One region of the Virgibacillus sp. Bac330 genome, then DNA from elsewhere that is predicted to be linked to it. Evidence: riboswitches for the same ligand, from Rfam matches in the RefSeq annotation. Region 1 holds a riboswitch; the other holds the start of a gene.
What was found. Region 1 has a riboswitch for lysine ahead of dapA (4-hydroxy-tetrahydrodipicolinate synthase). Riboswitches for the same ligand answer to the same signal wherever they lie in the genome.
Positions count from the first base shown of each region.

Region 2: linked by a shared signal. The riboswitch ahead of D9780_RS04360 (Na+/H+ antiporter NhaC family protein) and the one ahead of dapA (4-hydroxy-tetrahydrodipicolinate synthase) in region 1 are both predicted to bind lysine.

Region 1 is NZ_CP033048.1:565,326-569,768, reverse strand. It holds gene D9780_RS02530 (lactonase family protein) at 1-254, opposite strand, end outside; gene D9780_RS02525 (CueP family metal-binding protein) at 1,208-1,747, shown strand; lysine riboswitch at 1,978-2,157, shown strand; gene dapA (4-hydroxy-tetrahydrodipicolinate synthase) at 2,269-3,150, shown strand; gene D9780_RS02515 (2,3-butanediol dehydrogenase) at 3,338-4,387, shown strand.
Region 2 is NZ_CP033048.1:973,915-978,357, reverse strand. It holds gene D9780_RS04365 (sodium-dependent transporter) at 1-260, opposite strand, end outside; gene D9780_RS04360 (Na+/H+ antiporter NhaC family protein) at 573-2,129, opposite strand; lysine riboswitch at 2,290-2,470, opposite strand; gene yunB (sporulation protein YunB) at 2,517-3,290, opposite strand; gene D9780_RS04350 (bifunctional metallophosphatase/5'-nucleotidase) at 3,512-4,443, opposite strand, start outside.

The sequences.
Region 1 (4,443 bases):
TCATCTATTTTTATTAGTTCCCCTGTTTCTTGTTTTATTTGATAAGCTTGTACACCGCCTAAATCTCCGTCTTGTCCAATGGAGAACAAGTAACGGTTATCCTCACTAACGGCTACATACGTTGGACTCCCAACTTCAGCGGCTACTTCAACTGCTGTTATTTTTTTCGCTTTTGGATCTAATTCAAAACGATAGATACCCTTACTTGTATTACGCGTATAAGTCCCTGCATATCCAAGAAAATTATTTTTCATGATGATACCTTCCTTTTTAAAGAGATGTGTACTTAAAGTCTAAGCGCAAATGAATAAAAAGTAAAACACGGAGAGGGAGAAACTTCTTAATATCCTGATTACTTTAGTAAAGGGTTACGTATCAATCAGTGAACTACTCACCACTTAGCTTCGCTTGAAGTGGGAGCTTCTCATTTCCACGACGAAAGCAACCTTTCGTCTCCATGAGCGTTACTTCGGGAAGTTCCTGCCCTAGATGTCCAACGAATCGGAGTTTCTTTCGTACCTTGGATATTTTACGCATGGAAGGATTCGCTTGGTTTTCGCATTATTAGTTTCTCCATGCAACCTCATATATCCAGTTTTCAAAGAACACTTCATGCTCTTATGGTAACATGCGTTCGGTCAATTAGCACGTCTAAAGACGTACTTGACCGAAAGCCAATTCATCTCCACCTTACCGCTGGGATTTCACCCTTCACACGCTTGAAGATGGAGACTTCTTGGCTAAAAACGTTAAAAACCATATTATTTACAATTTCTCCATTTTACCTATCAATGGATCTACTAATATTGCCTAATATTGCCTTTAATTATTGGAGAGGACCCTAGTGCTAAAGAAAGTTTTCACAGAGAATAAATCAACCATATGAATAAGAAAATAATAGGGAATATAATAAGTGTTAATTTAAACGTTTCTTTTGGTTGCTTAAACCAACTGCGAATATATAGCGGAATACCTAAAGCAACTACATCAAAAATAGCTAATCCGACAGATTTATATGCTTCTTTGTTTTTAATTGTAATTACCCTTTATGATATTTACCAATTTTTACAAACACAGTACGGATAAATCCCATTAATACTGCTAGCAAATAATTGATTACCTAATGTACGATTTGCTATACTTTTCTAAAACAATACACTATAAGCATGCTTACTTTTTTTATAGTGTGAAAATGGAGGTAAAGATATTGAAATTAAAGTCCTTACTACCCTTCTTGCTACTATCACTATTCGCGCTAATACTAGTAGCATGTAATAACGACGATACAAGTGAAACTAAAGAGAATAGTGATAAAGTAGACGTTAAACAATTAGTAAACGATTACAGCACGGACAAAAAAGAAGCAGAATCAGCTTCGATTACTGGGGAAGAGCTCATTGTAAATACTACAGCTGGAAAAGAAAAAAGCTATGAACTCCCTAAAGATGAATTTTTCGTTTCTATCGCTCCATTTGTCGAACAAACGCATCCTTGTACTTACCATAGTTTAACAGGATGCCAAGGTGAAATGGTAGAGAAAGAATTTGATGTATATATTGAAGATGAAGATGGTAATGTCGTTGTCGATGAAAAAGTAATGTCTTTGGCAAATGGTTTTATTGACTTATGGGTTCCTAGAGATAAAGATTACTCGATTACAATTAAGCATGATGGCAAACAAGTTGTATCAGAATTTTCCTCCTATACAGAAGACCCAACTTGCCTTACCAATATGCAATTAACGTAGGTATCACTTAGCTAAAGCCTAGATCAACGAACTTTAGACAAGAGGTGGCTTGCAAGCACGCCTAAGATTAGATTTCAATTTATAAATAGATAATGGACCAAAGTATGCTAATCTTTAGGATTTTTATAGATAAAACGCATTTCTTCATCTAAAAAGCGTTCTTGCATAACAAGGGGAAATCTGCTATAGTACAGACAATCGAATATATTCCTATTTCAAAATGTTATTGAAATAAGGATAGAGGTGCGAGGCTCAAAAGTACACTTTTGGAGGATAATGAGATCCATAGAAAATAGTGAAAAGGGTGCCTTGCCGAAGTTGTAGAGAACTCATTGCTTCTACAGCTGGTTCTGCTATTGAACAAATACAGGACTGTCATATAGGTAACTATATGGAGGGCTATCTAGACGCATGAAGCTTTTACACTTTCAAAGCAGCAGCGATATGCCGTCGCTGTTGCTTTTTTGCGGACAAAATTGCCTTGTTACCTACACTATAATTTTAAAAAAGGGTGTGAAGTAATGAATTTTGGCCAAGTTATCACTGCAATGGTAACACCATTTGACAACAACGAAAATATTGATTTTTATGCCGTTGAAAAACTTGTCAACTACTTAATTGAAAATGGATCGGATGGTTTAGTTATTGCTGGTACTACTGGAGAATCACCAACATTAACCAATGATGAAAAAATCGCTTTATTTAAACATGTAGTTACAGTTTCTAAAGGACGAGCAAAAATAATAGCCGGAACAGGTTCTAATAATACGAAAGCTTCCATTGAATTAACCAAGCAGGCTGAAAAAACTGGTGTCGACGCAATTATGCTTGTCACTCCTTACTACAACAAGCCTTCTCAAGAAGGGATTTATCAGCATTTTTCTACGATTGCTAACGCAACACATTTACCAATAATGCTTTATAACGTACCTGGCAGAACTTCTGTCCATGTAGAAGCGGATACGATCAATCGTCTTTCCAACATAAAAAATATTGTATCCGTTAAAGAAGCAAGTGGTAATTTAGATCAAATGACAACCATAATCTCTAACACTCCAGATAATTTCACTTTATACTGTGGAGATGATAGCTTAACGCTACCTGGCATTGCCATTGGTGCAAATGGTATTGTATCCGTTTCCTCTCATATTATTGGTAACCAAATGCAGAAAATGATCCAGCACTTTAGGAATGGTGACGTCACTACAAGCGCAAAATTGCACCAAAAATTACTGCCAATAATGAAAGCAATGTTTGCTCAGTCAAGTCCGGCTCCGGTTAAAAGTGCTCTAAATATGCTAGGCGTTATGGTTGGAGATGTCCGTCTGCCAATACAAGGGTTAACAAAGATGGAATGGGATACACTAGAACAACAACTTACTGCCTCTGGCATTTTAAAATAGATTTATTCAATACCATGAAGTGAGTACCTTCTATACAGTTGTAATCCCTTGAAGATAAACGTCATAAATATGAACAATTTGTTACATTGTCGTTACCCCAAACAAAAAAGTGTCGAAATTTGTAAATTTACGATACAATGATACCGGAGTTAGTTTGTAAAAAATTTCTTTTGGGGGTAACAACATTATGAAAGCAGCAGTATGGTATGGAAAAAAAGACATTCGCGTAGAAGAAAGAGAACAAAAACCATTAAAAGACACAGAGGTTAAAGTAAAGGTTGCATGGGCTGGTCTATGCGGTAGCGACTTACATGAGTATGAAGAAGGTCCAGTATTTATTCCAACAGAAAAAGAAGATGAATTAGCTGGTGGTATTGCGCCGCTTACCATGGGGCATGAATTTGCTGGTGTCGTTGAAGAAGTTGGGGCAAAGGTAACAAACTTCAAACCAGGCGACCGCGTAGCTGTAAATCCAACTATTACGCATGGCGACAAATCAGAAGATCTTGATCCATATGATGGTTTTTCTTTTGTTGGCTTGCACACAGATGGTGGATTCACATCTTTTGCCAATGTGCCAGAAAACAACGTGTATCTTTTACCAGAACCATTAACTTTACAAGATGGGGCATTAATTGAACCTACAGCAGTAGCAGTTCAAGCTGTGAAAGAAGCTGACATGCAATTTGGCGACACTGTTGCAGTATTTGGTGCTGGTCCAATTGGCTTGTTAACCATCCTAGCAGCAAGAGCAGCTGGAGCAAGCAAAATTATCGCATTAGACTTATCTGAAACACGTTTAGAAAAAGCAAAAGAAGTTGGTGCGACACACGTCATTAATTCAGGGGAAACAGACCCAGTAAAAGCTGTTTTCGATATCGTCCCTGAGGGTGTCAATGCTTCATTTGAAGTTGCTGGTGTAGCGCCTACTTTCAAACAATCGATTGAAGTAACAAAACCACGTGGAACGATGGTCATCGTTTCTATTTTTGCTAGACCAATTGAGTGGAACCCAATGCAACTAACTGGAAAAGGTGTGAAAATCACTTCTACTATTGCGTACACACCAACATCTTTCCAACAAACAATCGACTTAATGGCAAGTGGACAATTAAAACCACAATCCGTTATTACTAACCAAATTCAATTAGATGACATTGTAGAAAAAGGATTTGAATTATTATCTACAGATAAGTCACAAGCTAAAATCTTAATTGAGCTAAGTGGCGAAAAATAAGCACAACAACGAAAAAATATACGTTTACATTGTTTTAAGAACTGCACCTGTATCTT
Region 2 (4,443 bases), 410 kb from region 1:
CCAATAAATTCGGTTTTCTTATTCATTTTCCGAAACGTTAATGGAGCAGAACCGCGGTATTTATGCCCCATCGTAAATTCCATGATTAAGATAGGGATACCAGCAGTTAATAATGCAAATAAATATGGAATAAAGAAGGCTCCTCCACCATTGCCATAAGCTTCAGCAGGAAAACGCCAAATGTTTCCTAATCCCACAGCTGATCCAATTGCCGCCATAATAAACCCTGCTCTTGTTCCCCACTGCGAACGTGTTTCCATATCTTTTCTCCCTCCTTTCTTCTGTCTAAAAAATTAGAAAGAAGAAATATTTTAAAAGTTTGGTTTTTTCAGATATTTATGTTTGTATTATAACGGCACTTCATGCATATGTCAAAAAATATTTATGATCATTATATGGAGTACTTAAGAGATACACTAAAAATAACCAGTCGATATGTTGAGAAATAATACTAACCATAAATCTTTAAAATTTATGCTTTCCTATAATGCAAAAAACCTCCTTCGGCTTTATACTAAGAAGCTTTTGATTTCTTAGCAGCAAAACCTTAGAGGCTTTTCACTTTCATACACTTATTGTATGGTTTTTGTTTTTCTCACAAAATGAATAATGGTGGCAAAGGCAATAATAATGGATAGTGTCACTACTAGTGGCAGTAACACTTGATTTGTAAGTCCGACTAAAATGTAACCAATAGATGCAGCTAAAGCAGAAATGAAAGCGTAGGGGAGTTGCGTCATCACATGGTCAATATGATTCGCTCCTGCCCCCGTAGCTGACAGAATAGTTGTATCCGATATCGGTGTACAATGATCTCCAAAGACAGCACCAGCTAATACCGCGGCCATAGATGGTAATAGCATTTCCATATTTGTAATACTTGTTACTTCCGCAGCAATCGGTAACATGATTCCAAACGTTCCCCAAGATGTTCCTGTTGCAAGTGCCATAAAACCAGCAATTATGAAAAACAAAAATGGTAATAAAGCAGGGTTTATCGAGGCATCATTTACGATACCAGCTAAATATTCACCCGTTTCCAAAACACCAATAATAGAGCCAATCATCCAAGCCAAGAGTAGGATATAAATTGCCGGCATCATTGTTTTGGCACCTTCTAAAACAATCTTTAAACTTGAATTTCTCGGTTTTTGCTGGCTAAGATGAAACAAAAAGGATGTTAATACTGCGATTACGCCACCAGTAAACAAGGATAAGTTTACGTTAGTGTTTGCAAATATAGTCAGTAAATTAATGTTATCTTCTGTAGCCATTGCACCAGTAATAATCATGGAAGACACTGTTGCTATAATAAGTACACCGATAGGTAATAAAAGATGATAAATTCTCCCATTTTGATGCGCTGTAAACGTGTCACTTAAATCTCCCGGTACATTATCCTGTTTCGGATCAATTAATTCACCTGTTTCTATCGCACGTTTTTCATGCTTTCGCATTGGCCCAATATCTACTTTTAAATAAGCAACTAAAAAAACCGCTAAAACTGCTGCGATTGCATATAAATTATAGGGAATCATTTTAACAAAAGCTTCCAAAGGCTCCAATGATGTAATTCCATTGGCAGCAAATAAACCACCCATAATTCCAATGATATATGCTCCCCAGCTAGAAATAGGAGATATGACTGTGACAGGCGCAGATGTCGAGTCAATAATATAGGCCAATTTAGCTCGAGAAACTTTATGTCGATCTGTAAGCGGGCGGGCAATTTGACCAACGGCCAAACTGTTAAAATAATCATCTATAAATATAATTAACCCTAAGAATGCACTCATTCCCTGAGCTCCAGAGCGAGTTTTTACTTTTTTTATCATCCAATCACCAAAGGCTTTGCTTCCTCCAGACGCTTGTAAAAAAGCAGTCATAATGCCTAATAATATTAAAAATGATAGCAATAGGATATTCCCAGTATTTAACCCTCCATCAGAGACAAATATGGTATAAAACTGTGTCCAAATCTCGTGGAATGAATCTAAAACAGAAAAATTATGGATAAGTAGAGCGCCTACTACAATTCCAGTTCCTAAAGATAATAAAACATTTCTCGTCAAGAGAACTAGTACCAGCATCAAGACTGCTGGAATAAGTGAAAAAATTGTTCCTTCCATTTCGGTTACCTCCATAAAAATTGGTTGCAATCGAGCAAGGAAACATACTGTTCAAGGAGAGAGGGGATAAGTGAATTGAAGTTTTTAAGTTAAAACATAGAAAAAGACAATGATAGAAAATAACCTACCATTGTCTTTACAATATACGTTATCCTCCATTTCGATCAGTAGTTCTCCATGCATGTTGCTTACTGCATGACAGTATACCTCTTATTCAAAAGCATACCAGCAATACGAAGTGCGACCCTTACATACTGCTTCGGCAATATATCCTTTCATCTATCTTCATCGTTATCATCCTCCAATAGACTACTCTTATACACTGCACCTCTACCTCACCGATCTGATAAGGTTTCATATTCTATTTATAAAAGTAATTATAACATTTTAATTGTCTCGATTCAAGTCATCTTTGGGAACGGAAATGTTAGGTGCGTTTTCACCATCACCTCCGTAAAATTGTGGAACATCGCCCATAATTACGCGAGAATCTACATATACCTTCGTACGAATTTCTGCTGACTCCGTACTAAACGGTACAACAATTTGTGCATTTACTGTCACTGGTATATATATTTCTATTAATGCAGCATTGATCCCAAAGTCTTTCATAATATATTCCACATCTGATTGAATACTACCAACAATTTCAAAATGAACCGGTATTTTAGGCCCTAGATTTGCTAAGATCGTGCTACCAGTAGCTTGACCTATTGGAATCTCAACAACTGTAGGGTCTTTATCAGCTAACTCATTTGCTGTATCTCCATAATCTTGTGGAGGCATGTCAGGATCTTCTGTATCCAATGTTTGCCCTTTATTCATACCGTACAAAAAGTATTCTGCTCGTTTGGTAGCCGCTCGAAGCGCACGATTTACAGCAGCAGATTTCCATCCGACAATAGAGACATCGTTTTCTGAATTAACTTCCATTAAATCATCAAAGCTAATATTTTCCGTCGACTTGACTGCTTCATTGATCGTCCTCGTAGCAAATTCTCTCGTTTTTTGATTTGCAATCTCCATCAGAGGAGGAGTTATCCCCTTATCAACAATTAAAATACTAAGGGAGGTCAAAATAACAAAAGCAATTGTCGTCAACAATAATATTATTTTCAAAGGGGAGTCTGTTCGTAATTTCCTTCTTGGTCGCTTTTTCATCAAAAAACCTCCTCAAAGCAAGTCTATGTATGCTGAAGGAGGTTTAGAATGAATAATTCTATCATTCCATGTTTCATATAAAGTATATCTTGCATTCGAGAGCGTTTCTTTTCTTCCCCACGAATTATTAAAGAAGGAATAAAACTTAAATAGTGTTACCTCCTACTATACAGGCTTTCTTCAAGCAGGAGCTTCACAGACTGGCGGAATGCTAAAAAACATCACCCATACATACGTCTTAAAGTTTGCGCCAATATATCCCGCAAAAATGCTGGCAAATAGTATTTTTTCATTTTCGAACGTGCAATTTCCGGTATTAACCTTCCAAACGTAAACGTATCAGCGGTAGCCAATGTATACATTTGATTCGGCTGTAATGGAACGTCCCTTGTTTGACATACTTGTTTAACAAATACAGCTCCATCCTTTAATTTTTCTAATTGTGGTGTTAAACCTGAAAAAGCCATTCTTCCTATCATTTTCCCGCGAAAACCAAACCCTTTTAACTGAAATTCCATAAATTCTTCTGTTAAAGAAGAACGGATAGCTTCTACTATTTCACTTCCAGTTAATTCAACGACACATGTATTTATCGGATGTGGACAAATACGGTGAACGTCGCCGTATGTGACAACTCCTTTAGGCAAGCTTTCTAGTAATACACCCGCATTCAGCATAGCAAAATCAGCATTTGTCTGCTCCTTTAGTGCTTCTGTTAAAGCTTGTAAAACGGGAGTCACTTTGCGCCAGTTTACTTCTAAACGGCTGGATAGTTCAATAACTGGTTTAGCTAAAATATTTTCTGCTTTTTCTTCATAAGCTGCTAACAATTTTTCAGTGTCTATATCTTTAGGGAAATGGCTAATACTAGACGTATATGCCTGCTTACTTTTTAATTTTCCTCGCTTATGATCCCATGTTAAAATTACTTCTCCAACATAATAACAGTTTTTTCCGGCAGCAGTGATAAGGCTATTATTAACGTACTCCCCACTTTTCAACAAATGATGCGTATGTCCACCTATAATTACATCAATATTTGGAAACCGACGTGCTATTTCACAATCCTCACTATATCCTAAGTGAGATAAAACGATAATGATGTCCGCTTCACGGTTCACAGTATCTAATAAGTGCTCCAACTGTTCTAAAG